Regions from separate parts of the Streptomyces sp. NPDC028331 genome, predicted to be linked through region 1. Evidence: riboswitches for the same ligand, from Rfam matches in the RefSeq annotation. Region 1 holds a riboswitch; each other region holds the start of a gene.

Region 1 (5,191 bases):
GGCGGTCAGGAACATCGAGACCGCCAGTCCGGCGAGCAGGAGTGTCGAGGTGCCCGGCCCGCCCGCCACGCCGGCCAGGTAGGCGATGGTGACCCCGGCCAGCGACCCGACGAACGCGGCCACGGGCACGGCCGCCGGTGCCGTACCGCCCAGGGAGACGATGGCGACCGTCGCGCCGAGGCCGGCACCCGCCGACGCGCCCAGCAGCGAGGAGTCGACCAGGGGGTTGCGGAACACGCCCTGGTAGCCCGCGCCGGCGAGCGAGAGCGCGCCGCCGACCACCGCTGCGAGCACCACGCGTGGCAGCCGGATCTGGAAGAGCACGGCACTCTCCAGCGGGCTGAGCCCCGAGGGCAGATGGACCCACGGCACCCGGTCCAGCAACGCGGTGGCCGTCGCCAGCGGACTGACGGCCGCCGCCCCCGCCATCGCACCGACAAGCACCGCGGCGGCGAGGAAAGCCACCGCGATTCCGTAGACCCGCACGGTGCGAGAGCGCGTTCCGACCCTGCTCACAGCCACTGCCCGCCTCGCGTCACCGGGCGGAGGCCTTCTGGACCGCCTGCGCGATCTGCGCGACCAGTTGGGGCAGACGCGGGCCCCAGCGGGAGGCGACGTCAGCGTCCAGGCTGATGATCCTCTTGTTCTTCACCGCCGGAATCCCCGACCAGCCGGGCCGGGCCGCGACGATCGCAGGGGTCTGCCCGCCGTCGGACGACCCGTCCGAGAGGAATATCAACTGCGGCTGCGCCGAGACGATGTACTCCTGGGCCAGCTCGGGATATCCGCCGTCGGAGGCCTTGTCCGCCTTGTCGGCGATGTTCTTCAGGCCGAACAGGGATGCTATCTGTCCGACGAAGGTCGAGGAGGTCACCGAGTAGTAGGGGCTGGCACCCAGCTCCCAGTAGTAGCTCAGGTTCGCATGGTCGGAGCCGGCCTGCTTGACCGTGGCGGCTATCGCGGACTTCATACCGGCGACGGATCGTGCGGCCTGCGCTGCGTGGCCGGTGGCCCGGCCGAGCTGCTCGATCTGGCGGTAGGCGTCGTCGATTGTCGCCGCCGCAGGCTCGATCAGCACGGGCACGTCCAGCTTGCGCAGTCCGGCGACCAGTCCGCCGGAATCCTGCGAGGCGACGACCAGGTCCGGGTCGTACTTCACGATCGCCTCGATGTTCGGGGTCAGTCCGCTGAGACTGGTGACTGGCGCGCCGGCCGGATGGTCGGAGTTCGCGTCCACCGCGACGACCTGCTTGCCTGCGCCGATGGCGTACAGGTCCTCGGTCGCGGTCGGTGAGAGCGACACGATGCGCCGCGGTCGGCTCTTGACGGTGACCTTGCCGTTCGCCGGAGTCACCGTCACGGGGAACGACGCGGCGGCGGACGATCCGGATGCCGAAGCGGTCGACGCGGCGGTGCCGGAGCTCTTGGAGCTGCAGCCGGCGACGAAAGCCACGGCCGCGATCAGGGCGGTTGCCGCCGACAGGGCGTGGACGAGCGGCTTGCGCCGACGAGGCCGAAGCCGGACAGGTCGCCGAAGCCGAGCAGGTTGGTGTGCCATGCGGCACTTCCTCCCGAAAGCACGGGAAGAAGCCAATCCGTCGACGGGCCGCGTCGAACGCGCGCCGACGGAGACGGATCGCCCTTCCCACGAGGGTCGATGTCGTAGCGCGGCAGGAGGCGACCTGGCTTGGGCCCTGGTTGAGGCGGCCCTCACAGTTGCGGGACAGCGCCGGACTGGCCCGCATGGCACGGGCGTCACCGGCTTCGCTGCCTGACGCGCTGCCGGAAAACCTGCATGACCATGCAGATTTCCGACCGCCGCACACTAGCACGTCGGCCGCTTTCCGGACCGACGCGGTGTCGGGAGGGCAAGCCGCTGCCCGGCGGCTTCAAGCTCGGCATCAACCCCGGACTGGTCGACGCCCACGGCCCGACCGGCCACATAGCAGGCTTGTTGTCATGTACGAGGTTTGACGCCGGAAGGTCGTTCTCTCACCTCTTGACGGCCTCTACGATCTGCTGGGCAGCCTGGGCGGGTGTGAGGTGTGTGGTGTCGACGACCTCCGCTTCGGCGTGCAGCCACGTTCGGGCCGCCTCCGCGTAGGGCTCGAGGTATTGGAGACGGAACGGGGAGTTGGGGCCAAGAACGGTGTCGCGCGCGATGCGCCCGCGGAGGGTCTCCTGGTCGGCATGGAGGACGAAGTGCCGGACGGGAATGGCGTGCTGGGCAAGGCCCGAGCTGATCTCGCGCCAGTACTGCTCGACCAGGATCGTCATGGGCATCACCAGGATGCCGCCGGTGTAGTCGAGGACGCGTCGGGCGGTCTCGACCACGAGGGGCCGCCACGGCGGCCAGTGCTGGAAGTTGTCCGTCGCGGGCAGTCCCGGCTTGATGTCCATGAGTGTCTCGCCGACTTTCTCGGCGTCGAACACCCGTGAGTCCGGGAGCATCCGCTGCACGAGCGCACTGGTCGTCGTCTTGCCGGCGCCGTGGGTGCCGTTGAGCCATACGATCACGAGAATCGAGGCTAGCCCCGACGGGCCGCGGGTGACCGATGGTCTGCGGAAGAAACACGTGTGACAAGCCGAATGCCTCGTTGGCGACAATGACGCTGCCTCAACCGGTCGGGCCGGGATCGTTCTCCTACTATCTGTTCGCCCTGCACGGCGGTGAGGGCACGGACTCCCGCCTGCGCTTCTGGCAGGGTCTGCGCGAGGACTCCGAGCGAGATCCGGAGTGGATGGCCCGGTACTTCAGCCCGTTCACCCTCTACCAGCCGGCCGAGGGCAAGGGCCTGATCATGTGGGGCAGGTCGGAGACGGCGGGCAGGTTCTACTGGCTCGCCGACAGCACGGCCGACCCCGCCACCTGGCCGCTGGTCGCATGGCTGGAATACGGTGAGCAGTGGCACCAGCTCGCCATGTCCGTCCCCGAGTTCATCTACCGGACGATCGCGGACGCCGGGTTCCAGCCGTTCACGGTCGCGGATCCCCAATTCCCCGCGGCCTTCTATCCCGCGGAGGACAAGGCGCCGCACGAGCGACCGGAGTGAGGCGGCGGCCGACCGGCCGACCGCGACCGCGTACCGGGAACGAGCGACCGGGCCCCGCCATCGCGGCGGGGCCCGGTCCTTTGCCGCAATCCGCGCCGTTGCGCGGGGTTCGGCCAGAGCCCCTGCAAGACGACCCCGGGTTGGCCCGCCGGCCCGTGCCCGGTGGCGCCCAGCGAGCCGAACAGCTCGACACGTACGTGGCTCGTCTCCTCCAGCAGGCCGTCCTGCTCCAGGGCGTACGCGAAGGAGTGCGCAGCACGCATGGGGCCGACGGTGTGGGAGCTGGAGGGGCCGATGCCGACCTTGAACATGTCGAAGACGCTGATGCTCATCCGGTGCTTCCCCGGTACTCCGTGCAGGCGTCGAGCAGCCAGGTGGCGAGGTAGGACGCGAACGAGGCGCGCACCAGCAGCCAGACGCTGGACGCTCCTTCTCCTCGCACCACGAGGGTGACCGGCGCCTGGGCCAGCAGCGTGGTCGGGCAGGAACCGACGGGTGTCACCCGGGGATCCAGATCGATGGCACAACCGTGCGCCAGTACCTTGCGGACGAGGTGCCCCGACAGGGCCAGCGTGGTGCGCTGCGCGGAGACGTCGGTGACGGTGGCGAAGTCGTCCTCACCGATGGCCGAACGCAGCCGAGTGAGAAGGTCCTGCCGCCGGCCGTCGGGAGCCACCAGCAGCCATTCGTCCGGGCCCATCCACAGTGCCTTGACGTCGCCCGACATCTCGGCGCGCACCGGGCCCGGCAGCGTGATGTCGAGGCAGGCCTCGACGGCCTTCGCCGCAGGACTGCCGGGCTCCACCCGCAGGGTGAGCTGGGTCAGGAAGGGCAGTTCCCGCACCTGCAGACCGGTCGGCAACTGCGCGAAGCTGTCGTGCCATGCGGCCAGGGGGCTGAAGCGGGTGGGCGTCTCAACCGTCACGGCGAGTTCCCTCCTTGTCGAAGAGCACGGGGTCGGTCACGGTGACGGGGACGGTCCGGCCGTCCAGGGGGACGTAGAGGGTTTCGCCGATGCGCTGGGTCCCCGAGCGCACCAGAGCCAGGGCGAACGTCCGTTGCAGGGCGTCGCTGCGGTAGCTGGAGGTGACGTGGCCCAGCATGGGGACCGGTGGCTCCGGAATGCTGCTGGTGGCGATGATCTGGGCGCCTTCCGGCAGCAGGACCCGCTCGTCGGCCGGCAGCAGACCCACCAGTTGCTTGCGGTCGTCGCGCTGGTTCTCCGCACGGGCGAAGGACCGCTTGCCGATGAAGTCCGGCTTCTTCTTGGACACGACCCATGACATGCCCAGGTCCTGCGGGGTGACGGTGCCGTCGGTGTCCTGCCCGATGATCGGGTAGGCCTTCTCCGCGCGCAGCACGTGCATGGTCTCGGTGCCGTACGGGGTGATGCCGAACGGGCTGCCGGCCGCGTGGAGGGCCTTCCACACCGTGATGCCGTACCAGGCGGGCACGTTGATCTCGTAGGCGAGTTCGCCGGAGAAGCTGATGCGGCACACGCGCGCCGACACGCCGGCGACCGTGGTGTCCTGCCAGGACATGAAGGGGAAGGCGTCGTTACTGACGTCCAGGTCCGGGGCCACCAGGGCCAGTACGTCGCGGGAGCGGGGGCCGACCAGGGGGATCGTCACCCAGTGCTCGGTGACGGAGGTGAGGTGCACGCGCAGGTCGGGCCACTCCGTCTGCAGCCACTCCTCCATCCATTCGAGGATCTTGGCCGCGTTGCCGGTGGTCGTGGTCAGCAGGAACTCCTGCTCGGCCACCCGGATCACGGTGCCGTCGTCGATGGCCATGCCGTCCACGCCGCACATCACGCCGTAGCGGACCCGGCCCACCTTCAGCGTGCTCATCATGTTCGTGTAGAGCCGGTCCAGCAGTACGCCGGCGTCCGGGCCCTGCACGGTGATCTTGCCCAGCGTGGAGCCGTCCATCATCGCGACGCCGGTGCGGGCGGCCCGGCACTCGCGCAGCACGGCCTCCTCCATGGTCTCGTCCGCCCTGGGGTAGTACCAGGGGCGCTTCCACTGGCCGACGTCCTCGAACAGGGCGCCGTGCTCGACGTGCCAGGGATGCAGCGCGGTCACCCGTACCGGGTCGAACAGCTCGCCGCGGTTGCGGCCCGCGAGGGCGGCGAAGGC
Region 2 (5,191 bases), on a different contig from region 1:
GAGACCAGGCGGTGGGGGCCCGCCTGGATCTCCACCTGGGCGGCCACGTCGCCCAGCTTCACGGCGGTGACGATGCCCGGGAAGGCGTTGCGGACCGAGGTGTACGAGGGCGCGTCCTCCTCACCGGTGCCGCCGCGCGCCAACTCCACCGAGAACGCCGCCAGGTCCCTGCCGTCGATGACCCGCCGCCCGCTCTCGTCGCGCCGGGTCGCCACCCGCCCCGCGTCCGCCCACCGCCGTGCGGTGTCCGGGCTCACCCCGAGCAGCCGGGCGGCCTGGCCGATTGTGTAGGACTGCATGCGCGCCACGATAGGCGCCCGCGCCACCGGCGCCGGGGCGGCCCCGAACGCCGATGACCGCTTCCGGCCGGTCGTGATCCGCACCGACGGCGTGGAGACCGACACCACGGAAGCCCCGAAAAGCGGTCGTCGCGCAGGCGTGCATGGCAGGATCCCACCCCATGGACGTGTCCTGGGCGGTACGGAGCCTGCGCGCGGCGGTGTTCGCCGTCGTGTGCGTGCTGCTCGCCGTCGGCGGACACACGCTGGCCACCGGCGCGGTGCCGCCGGTGTGGGTGGACGCGGCCGGGTTCCTGCCCGTGTTCACCGCCGCCGCCGCGCTCGCCGGGCGGGAGCGCTCGCTGACCGGCATCACCCTCGCCATGCTCCTCGTGCAGGGCGGGTTCCACCTCGGCTTCGCGGCGGCCGAGCCGACGCGGATGGCGATGAGCATGCCGGGCATGGCGCAGGGCATGCGCATGGCCGTCCCGCCGCACGCCATGACCTCGCACGCCGTCGCCGCGCACCTGGCCGCCGCCCTGCTGGCCTCCTGGTGCCTGCGGCGCGGCGAGGCCGCCCTGTGGTCGGTGCTGCGCAAGGCCGCCGCCCTCGTCCCGCGCCTCGCCGTCCGGTGGTGTACGGCACCGCTGCCCGCGTACGTCAGGCCGCCGCGCCCGTACGCCCGACGACGCCGCCTCCCGGGGCAGGCGCTGCTCCGCCACGCGCTGTACCGGCGCGGCCCGCCCCCGGCGGCCCCGTACACCGTCTGAACCCCCCAACACCGAACGCACGTACGGAGCTTGCCCACCCATGTCCCTGACGCGTACCACCCTGCGCCGCGCCACCACCGTCGCCGCGCTCGCCGCCGCCGGTGTCCTCACCACGGCCGGAGCCGCCTTCGCACACGTCACCGTCCACCCCGAGAGCTACCCCAAGGGCGCCACGGACGGCGTGCTCACCTTCCGGGTGCCCAATGAGGAGGACACCGCCGCGACCACCAAGGTGCAGGTCTTCCTGCCCACCGACCACCCGGTCCTGGGCGTGCTGGTCACCCCGCAGGACGGCTGGACGGCGCAGGTGACCACCACCAAGCTCAAGACACCGGTCAAGACGGACGACGGCACCATCACCGACGCGGTCTCCCAGATCACCTGGACCGGCGGCCGCATCCGGCACGGCCAGTACCAGGACTTCAACGTGGCCTTCGGTCAACTCCCGGACAACACGGACAAGTTGACGTTCAAGACGCTGCAGACCTACTCCGACGGAAACGTCGTCCGCTGGATCGAGGAGGCCCAGAAGGGGCAGGACGAGCCGGAGAACCCGGCGCCGGTGCTCAAGCTGACCGCCCAGGGCACGGCGGAGGGCGGCGGTTCCACCGCGGCTGAAGCCGGCACCGAGGAGAAGCCGAGCGCCGCCACGACGAAGGCCGCCGCCACCAGTGACTCCACCGCCCGGGGGCTCGGCATCGCCGGTCTGGTCGTCGGCGTGCTCGGGCTGGCCGCCGCGGGCTTCTCCCTCGCCCGCGGCCGCACCGCCGGATCCTCCGAATCCACCGGCTCCTCCGGCACCTCCGCGTCCGAGTGACCGGGGCCCCGCCCCGTCGGCGTCACCCGCCGTCGGCGGGGCGGGGGGCCCAGCGCTCCTCGACCTTCGCCAGCCGCCAGTACGCGAGGGCCGCCGCCCACACCACGACGAACAGCCCGACGATGACGAAGCCCACGTTGTCGAGGTCGAGCCCGGCGATCCAGCCCGTCACCGCGTCGTGCAGGTCGAGCTTGTCGTGCAGCACTCCGACCAGCTCGATCGTGCCGATCAGGAAGGCCACCGCGATCGACAGACCGGTGATGGTGAGGTTGTAGAACACCTTGCGCACCGGGTTGGAGAACGCCCACTGGTAGGCGAAGTTCATGAACGTGCCGTCGAGGGTGTCGAACAGGCTCATCCCGGCCGCGAACAGCAGCGGCAGGCACAGGACGGCGTACCAGGGCAGCCCGGCCGCCGCCCCGCTGCCCGCCATCACCATCAGCGTGACCTCGGTCGCCGTGTCGAAGCCCAGGCCGAACAGGAAACCGAGCGGGAACATCTGCCCGGGGCGGCTGATGGACCTGGTGAGGCGGCCCAGGATGCGGTTCATGAACCCCCGGGAGTCCAGGTGCTGTTCGAGCTCCGTCTCGTCGTACGCCCCCGCCCGCATCGCCCGGAACACCCGCAGGATGCCCACCAGCGCCACCAGGTTGAGGGCCGCGATGAGGTAGAGGAACGAGCCGGAGATCGTCGTGCCCAGCACCCCGAGCACCTGGTGCGTACGGGAGTCGTCGTTCATCAGCCGACCGGCCAGCCGGGTGCCCCCGGCGATCAGCGCGGCGAGCACCACCACCACGCTGGAGTGCCCGAGCGCGAACCAGAACCCGACCGACACCGGGCGCTTGCCGTCCGCCATCAGCTTGCGGGTGGTGTTGTCGATGGCGGCGATGTGGTCGGCGTCGAAGGCGTGCCGCATGCCCAGGGTGTAGGCGGTGACGCCGAGTCCGACGCCGAACGCCTTGGAGCCGACCTGGTAGTGCTCGGGCGCGACCAGCAGGAACAGCACCCCGAACGCCGCCACGTGCAGGGCCGCGACCACCGCCAGCAGTCCGGCGGTCCGCAGGGTGTCCTCGCGCCGCCAACGGAAGGAGGCGGCCTTGGGCAGGGCAGGGTCGGTCAGGGTCATGCGGTCACGCTCCAGCACCTCGTGGATCACTTCGTGAGATGCCGTGGCCGGTCTCCTGGCTGACGGATCACCGCGCCCGCCCCAACCTTCCCGGCCGACGTGCAGCCAGTGGCGCCACCCGCTGGAGGCGGGCGGCACGGGACGGGAACTCCCCGATCACAGTGGCGAGGGCCGCTCCGGCCTGAGCCCCTGGGGGCTTTCACCGGTCTTCCCGAACACCACGGCCCGCCCACCTTAGGGCCGGCCCCGGAACGCCTGCAAGACTGCACAGTTGCGCAGGTATTCCGGGGTATCGAAGATCACACAGCGGACCTGGGAGAATGTGCGCATGCATCTCGTCCCCGCCGACCGCGCCGGCAGGCGCACCATCGACGGCCACCGGGTCTGCGAGGCCATCGAGGCCATCGGCGCCCCCGAGGCCGTACGCACCTGGGCCGAACGCTTCTCGCTGCTGGCCGACCCCGGCCGGCTCGCCCTGCTGCTGGCCCTGCACCGGGCGGGCCCGCTCGCCGTCTCCGATCTCGCGGTGGCCACCGGCATGAACGACCCGGCCGTCTCGCAGGCGCTGCGGCTGCTGCGGACGGCCGAGGTGGTGACGGGTGAGAAGGAGGGGCGGATCGTCCGTTACCGGGTGACCGATCCCGTGGTGAACGAGCTGCTGAAGCAAGTCACCTGACGAACTCTCACCTCAACGCTCCCTCACCCCACCCTTGGTCCTCACTTCTTGGGTGAGGGCTTGGACTTGACCTTGTGCTGCGCCAGGTGGATGTCCTGGCTCGACAGCGTCAGCGGCGACCCGGTGAAGGCGCGCAGCCGGACCCGGGCGCCCTTCTTGGGGACGGCGAAGCCCTTGCCCGGCGCCTGGATCCGGTAGGTGGCGGTGGCGTGGGCACCGACGGACGACGGGCCCTGGAGCACCTTCCACCAAAGGCTCATGCCCTGGCCGGTGGTCACCATGAAGTGGGGCTGGACGGCGGAGTCACCGGTGTTGTCCACACGGACGGTGAGCGTCTTGACGGTCGCGGCCTTCCGGGTGGAGCCGATGGCCTGCATGCGCAGCGGCGGTTCCCCGGTCGCCGCGAGCGTCACGGCCAGCAGAGCCGGTACCACCAGGGCTCCGGCCAGCACCATGCGGGCCGTCCGCCGGCCGTGCAGCAGCCGCGGCTGCCAGGCGGTGGCGAACGCGGAGGACGGCACGGTGACGGCGGCCGCCAGCCACAGCGGCGTCATCAGCAGGTAGTAGCCGTCCTGCGAACGGGTCGCCAGGAAGAACGCGCACCAGGGCAGCACCGTCGCCGCCGGGCCCAGCCGCCGCACGAACAGCACGAACAGCGCCAGCAGACCCGCCAGCAGCAGCATGCTCGCGTGCGAGTACCAGCTCAGGCGGTCGCTGCCGTCGGTGAAGTACAGGGAGATGTCGACCAGGCCCTGGCCGTGGATGATGGCGCCCTGGGTGATCGGCAGCGCGATGCCCTCGAGCCAGGTGCGCGGCTCGGTCACGATGAAGTACGCGTTGATCAGCAGCCAGGTCCCGACCGCGATGCCCACGATCCGCCCCACGGCGAGGGCCGCCGCACGAGCCCCCAGCTCACCGCGCCGCACCGCGTAGACGCCGGCGAGCAGGAACGGCGTCAGGAACCACGGCAGTTGCTGGGCGGCGCAGGCCGCGCCCAGGCAGGCCGCCCGCGCCCAGTCGGCCGGCCCGCCCGTGCCCATCCGTGTCCAGCGCACCACCACCGGGATCAGGAAGGCCAGCGCGACGACCGCCGGGTAGCCGAGCCGGGCGTACATCGGGATCATGCCGAAGCCCAGGCACACCATGGTGGCCGCCGAGCGCCACGGCGCCGGCAGCATCTTCCACATGACGACCGCGCCGAGGGCGATCGCGGTGGTCGGGACCAGGACCTCGGGCAGCGCGCCGTGACCGATCCGCAGCAGCGGCGCGGTCAGGAGCGCGGTCAGCGGCGGATAGCCGTAGGTGTAGTCGTAACCGCCGTCCACGGTCGGGGTGTAGGCGACGGTGGTGTGGTGCCCGAACAGCCAGGGCCAGGCCTGCCCGTACATCGGGTTGCCGTGCAGCAACTCGCGGGCGGCCTGGATGGTGAGGATCGACTCGTCGCTGTAGTCGTGCAGCACGGCGGACGCGCAGTACAGAAGCGTGATCGCCGTCACCAGGACCACGAGATCCAGCCGGGCCAGC
Region 3 (5,191 bases), on a different contig from region 1:
CGATCCCGGCGACCCGGGCGGCCCGCTCCGGGTCGGCGACGTACACCGGGACGTCGTCCGGGCCCTGCTCCTTGAAGGAGAACGGCACGGTGATCAGACGGCCGTCGAACTCCGGGATGGCGACCTGCATCGCCGCGTCCATGGGGGACAGGGCGGCGTCGGACTCCTCCCACGCGGCCCGTGAGGAGGTCAGGCACAGCCCTTGCAGGACGGGGATGTCCATCTCGGCGAGCGCGCCGATGTCCCAGGATTCCTCGTCACCGCCGGCCGAGGCCTGCGAGGCGTGCGTGCCGCCGGCCGCGAGGACCGTGGCCACCAGGGCGTCCGCCCGGCCCAGGATCTCGTACAGCCCGTCGTCGGCGCCGCGCAGCGAACCGCAGTACACCGGGAGGGCGTTGGCGCCCTGCGCCTCGATCGCCTCGCACAGGGTGTCCACGAAGGCGGTGTTGCCGCTGAGTTCGTGGGCCCGGTAGAAGAGCACACCGACGGTCGGGCGCCCCTCGGCGAACGGGCGGTCGCCGTGGAGGCCGTACTCCGGCATCTTGCTCGGCCCGTCGAACCCCTCGCCGGTCAGCAGCACCGTGTCGGACAGGAACCGGGCGAGTTCGGTGAGGTTGGCCGGGCCGCCCTCGACGAGGTACTTCAGCGCCTCCGCCACCACCCCGGCCGGTACGGACGACTCCGCCATCAACTCGGCGTCGGGCACGGCCTCCCCGCCGAGCAGCACGGTCGGGATGCCGGACGCCTTCAGCCGGGCCAGCCCGTCCTCCCAGGCGCGCTTGCCGCCCAGCAGACGGACGACGGCGATGTCCGCGCCCTCGATCAGCCCGGGAAGCTCCTCGGCGACGTCCACCCGGGTCGGGTTGCCGATCCGGTAGGGCGCGCCGGAGGCACGGGCCGCCAGCAGATCGGTGTCGGCGGTCGACAACAACAACACTGTGCTCATGCGGGCGCTCCCGGGGGGATGAAAGGCAGTCCTTGCGGCGCGCCCGACTCGATGAGCCGCCACAGCGCGTCCGTGTCCGCGTGCTGTTCGATCAGGTCGCCGAGCCGGTCGAGCTGCTCCTCGCGCAGCGCGGCGAACGAGGTGTCGGCGGCCGGCACGAAGCGGCGGCCCGCGGCGGCCGCCACCTCGCGCAGGAAGGCCCGCCGGAAGCCGTCCGACTCCAGGGAGCCGTGCCAGTGGGTGCCCCAGGTCTGCCCGACCCGGCAGCCGTCCAGGAAGGGGGTGCCGCCGGTGATGTCGGCGACCCCGTGATGGATCTCGTACCCCTCGACGGGCTCGCCGAGGGCTTCCCCCGCCGGCCGGGTCAGCGTCTTCTCCCGCGCGAACCGCACCCGCACGGGCAGCACCCCGAGCCCGTCCACATGCCCCCTGCGGCTCTCCACCTCGTCCTCGATGTGCTCGCCGAGGATCTGGAAGCCGCCGCAGACGCCGAGGATCGGCCGCCCTTCCGCGGCCCTTCGGACGAGGGCGTCCGCGAGACCGCGCTCGCGCAGCCACTCCAGGGCGCGAACGGTGCCCCGGGTCCCCGGGATCACCACGAGGTCGGCGTCCGCCAGTTCCTCCGGCCGGTCCACGAACCGGACCACCACACCCGGCTCGGCGGCCAGCGCGTCCACGTCCGTGAAGTTCGACATGAGGGGAATCGCGCAGACGGCGACGCGCAGCACGTCCTCGCCGACGGGCGCGGTCACCTCGGACTCGCGGACCGCCCCCCGCAGGGACACCCTGAGTCCGTCCTCCTCGTCGATCCCGAGCCCGTGCCGGAAGGGCAGGACGCCGTAGGTGCGCCGCCCGGTGAGGTCCCGCAGCATGTCGAGGCCCGGTTCCAGCAGGCTGACGTCCCCGCGGAACTTGTTCACCAGGAACCCGGCGACGAGTTCCTGGTCCTCGGGCGACAGCAGCGCGACGGTCCCGAAGAAGGAGGCGAAGACACCCCCGCGGTCGATGTCGCCGACGACGAGGACGGGCAGCTTGGCGTTGCGGGCGATCCCCATGTTCACGATGTCGGTACGCCGCAGGTTGATCTCCGCCGGACTGCCGGCCCCCTCACAGATCACCGCGTCATACGTGCCCCGCAGCTCGGCCAGGCAGTCCAGCACGGTGCCGAGGAGCTGCTGCTGCCGCCCTCCGTGGTACCCGCGCGCGCTCAGCTCGCCGACCGGTTTGCCCAGCAGCACGACCTGGCTGCTCTGCTCGCCGCCCGGCTTGAGCAGCACGGGGTTCATCAGCGCGGTCGGCTCGATGCGGCACGCCTGGGCCTGCATGGCCTGCGCCCGCCCGATCTCGGCGCCCTCGCGCGTGACGAAGGAGTTGAGGGACATGTTCTGCGCCTTGAACGGCGCGACCTCGACCCCCTGCCGTACGAGCCAGCGGCAGATCCCGGCGGTGACGACGGACTTGCCGGCGTCGGAGGTGGTACCGGCGACGAGGAGTCCGCCGCTCATGACGTCCGTCCCTTCGCGAGAAGCCTTCGGGCCGCCAGGCGCCCGGCGACCGTGATGCCGAGCGCCAGCCCGCTCACGCGCCGGGAGAGCCGTACGGCCCGCTCGATGTCGTCCGTACGGACGGCGCGCCCCGCCGCGTTGAGCACGGGCCGGTGCTCCACGCGCCCCCCGTACGAGAGCGTCCCGCCCAGCCGCACGCCGAGGGCGCCCGCGAACGACGCCTCCACGGGGCCTGCGTTGGGGCTCGGGTGCTTCGCGGCGTCGGAACGCCAGGCCCGCACCGCGCCCCGCGGGTCGGGGCCCGCCAGTGCCGCGAGAATGGCGGTGAGCCGTGCCCCCGGCCAGCCCGCGACGTCGTCGAGGCGGGCCGAGGCCCATCCGTAGCGCCGGTAGCGGGGCGACTTGTGGCCGACCATGGCGTCGAGCGTGTTGACGGCGCGGAAACCCGCGAGGCCGGGCACCCCGGCGACGGCTCCCCAGGTGAGCGCGCCCACGACGGCGTCGGAGGTGTTCTCGGCGACGGACTCGACGACCGCCCGGGCGATCCCGTCCGCGTCCAGCGCTTGCGGATCCCGCCCGCACAGATGCGGCAGCCGGGCGCGCGCGGCCTCGACGTCCCCCGCTTCGAGGGCGCGCCCGATGGCCCGGGCCTCCCGGGCGAGCGACGTGCCTCCGACCACGGCCCAGGTGGCGGCGGCGGTCAGGGCCGTGGCGGCGGTACGGGAGGGGCGTACGGCGGACGAGGCGAGCGCCGCCAGCGTCACGGCGCCCCCGGCGCACACGGCGGTGTGCAGCGCGCCCCAGCCGCGGTGGTCCCGCCACAGCACCCGCTCCACGGCCGCCGCCGCCCGCCCGAACGCGGCGACCGGATGCCCGCGGCGAGGATCGCCCAGCAGGAGGTCACCGAGGAGTCCGGCGGCGGCGCCGTACGCGAAGACGCGATCGGCACCCATCGGCTCAGCCGACCGTGGGGTCGGTCAGGGCCCGGTGACAGAACCTCAATCGGCAGCCGCGCATGGCGATATGTCCTCACTCAGGGTGTCCACGCCCTGGTTCGACGAGACCGGCGGCGAGAGTTCCTGGCTCCCGGGGACCTCTTCCCCGGTGACAGTGGCGGGACCGCGCCGGACTCGCACCGGCTTCCTCTCCTGCCGCCGTACTGGCTCCGGCAGTCCACCACGCGCCCAGAACAGCCGTCAACTTGCTCTTGACCTGCGGTGCTGCGGTGTGCTGAGTTCCACACCGCTGAAATCACGTCAGTCACCCGAATCGGTGCTTTCGTGGCGAAGTGGCGGTCGCAGGGGGCGCGTTCCGGCGCATGACGCGAAACGGCGCACCGGCCCGGTGCTCGTCTTTCGCCGCCCGGCGGGGTGTGCTTTGCTGGCGGGACTCGAGAAACCCGGCAGTGGACGGCGTCCGAGCGAACCGTCCGGAGGACGGGAGGGACCCGCATGGGGGACAGGGCCAAGGAATTCTCGTCCGGCGCGGGAGGTCCCCACGCGCCGCACCCTTCGCTGGCGGCAGCGGCTCCGCTGGCGCTCTTCTCGCTGACGACGGGGATGTTCGCGGTCGGAATCGGTGCGCTGGCGGCACTGCTGGTGCCCGGAACCCCGGCGCGGGCCCTGGTCTGGCTGGTGGTCACCATCGCGGCCGCCACCTGCGCGGGGCTGTGGTGGGGCCTCACCCCGGTCACGGAGCGCCTGCGCGTACTGGGCCGGGCGAGGGCGGCCGTCCGGCAACGGGACTCGCGGACCCCTTGACCGCGGGGGCGGCCCTTTGAGCCCGGGGACGTGAGAAGCCCCCGCAGCACACCGCTGCGGGGGCGACTGCGGACTGCTCCCGCCGTCAGGCGACGATCAGGTGGATCCCGTACGCGACCGCCGCCGCGCACGCCGCGAAGCAGGCGTAGGCGCCGGTGGCCGCCAGGGCGGCCGTGCCGCCCCGGGCCGAGTCCTTCTTGGTGAGGCCGACGACGCCCAGGGTGAACAGGCCCACCAGGGCCACGGTGACCGCGAGGCTGACGCCGAAGACGGAGCCGAGGGCTGCCCAGTCGATCTTCATGAGTGGTGATTCCTTAAACCGTGGCGGCGGGAGCCGGCTCGGCGGAGGTGCCGGAGTCCGGGGCCGGGATGGTGGTCTGCAGGTCGGTGGTGGCGTCCGTGTCCGCCACGACGGTGCCGGGCGCCTCGACGGTGACCTCGGGGGCGTCGGCCGTGGTGACCGGACCCGCCGGGGGCGGGATGACCGCGGCGATCGCCGCGGTGACGACACCCGCGGGCTCCGTCTCGACGTCGTTGACGTTGTCGACCGTGACCGGCTTGCGGCGGGACAGGGTCCAGATGACGCCGGCGCCGGCGACCAGCAGTACGCCGGTGGTGGCCGTGCCCCAGGTGCCCTGCTTGGTGAGGAGTTCGGCGCCCGCGCCGACCAGGCCGGCCGCCGGGAGCGTCAGAACCCACGCGGCGAGCATCCGGGTCGCGGTGGACCAGCGGACCACGCCGCCCTTGCGGCCGAGGCCCGCGCCCATGACGGCGCCGGAGCACACCTGGGTGGTGGAGAGGGAGAAGCCGAGGTGCGAGGAGGCGAGGATCGCGGTCGCCGCGCTGGTCTGGGCGGCGAAGCCCTGCTGCGGCGCCAGGTCCGTCAGGCCCTTGCCGAGGGTGCGGATGATGCGCCAGCCGCCCAGGTAGGTGCCGAGCGCGATGGCCAGGCCGGCCGAGACGATGACCCAGGTGGGAGG

The links. Region 1 has a riboswitch for cobalamin ahead of ACZ4SW_RS27810 (ABC transporter substrate-binding protein). Riboswitches for the same ligand answer to the same signal wherever they lie in the genome.
Region 2: it holds a riboswitch for cobalamin, as region 1 does, so the genes downstream of both, nicT (Nickel transporter NicT) here and ACZ4SW_RS27810 (ABC transporter substrate-binding protein) in region 1, are expected to answer to the same signal.
Region 3: it holds a riboswitch for cobalamin, as region 1 does, so the genes downstream of both, ACZ4SW_RS04310 (cobalamin biosynthesis protein) here and ACZ4SW_RS27810 (ABC transporter substrate-binding protein) in region 1, are expected to answer to the same signal.

What each region holds. Positions count from the first base shown of each region.
Region 1 is NZ_JBVHTR010000022.1:17,243-22,433, forward strand. It holds gene ACZ4SW_RS27805 (FecCD family ABC transporter permease) at 1-465, opposite strand, end outside; gene ACZ4SW_RS27810 (ABC transporter substrate-binding protein) at 536-1,453, opposite strand; cobalamin riboswitch at 1,657-1,810, opposite strand; gene ACZ4SW_RS27815 (AAA family ATPase) at 1,993-2,517, opposite strand; gene ACZ4SW_RS27820 (hypothetical protein) at 2,607-3,053, shown strand; partial or broken gene ACZ4SW_RS27825 (serine dehydratase beta chain) at 3,170-3,385, opposite strand; gene ACZ4SW_RS27830 (sarcosine oxidase subunit gamma) at 3,382-3,978, opposite strand; partial or broken gene ACZ4SW_RS27835 (sarcosine oxidase subunit delta family protein) at 3,968-5,191, opposite strand, start outside.
Region 2 is NZ_JBVHTR010000009.1:73,596-78,786, reverse strand. It holds gene ACZ4SW_RS15645 (TOBE domain-containing protein) at 1-299, opposite strand, end outside; gene ACZ4SW_RS15640 (hypothetical protein) at 461-1,048, shown strand; gene ACZ4SW_RS15635 (YcnI family copper-binding membrane protein) at 1,089-1,865, shown strand; gene nicT (Nickel transporter NicT) at 1,888-2,991, opposite strand; cobalamin riboswitch at 3,020-3,229, opposite strand; gene ACZ4SW_RS15625 (ArsR/SmtB family transcription factor) at 3,320-3,667, shown strand; gene ACZ4SW_RS15620 (hypothetical protein) at 3,709-5,191, opposite strand, start outside.
Region 3 is NZ_JBVHTR010000003.1:51,331-56,521, reverse strand. It holds gene cobN (cobaltochelatase subunit CobN) at 1-946, opposite strand, end outside; gene ACZ4SW_RS04315 (cobyric acid synthase) at 943-2,451, opposite strand; gene ACZ4SW_RS04310 (cobalamin biosynthesis protein) at 2,448-3,404, opposite strand; cobalamin riboswitch at 3,505-3,645, opposite strand; gene ACZ4SW_RS04305 (hypothetical protein) at 3,903-4,211, shown strand; gene ACZ4SW_RS04300 (hypothetical protein) at 4,297-4,512, opposite strand; gene ACZ4SW_RS04295 (inorganic phosphate transporter) at 4,526-5,191, opposite strand, start outside.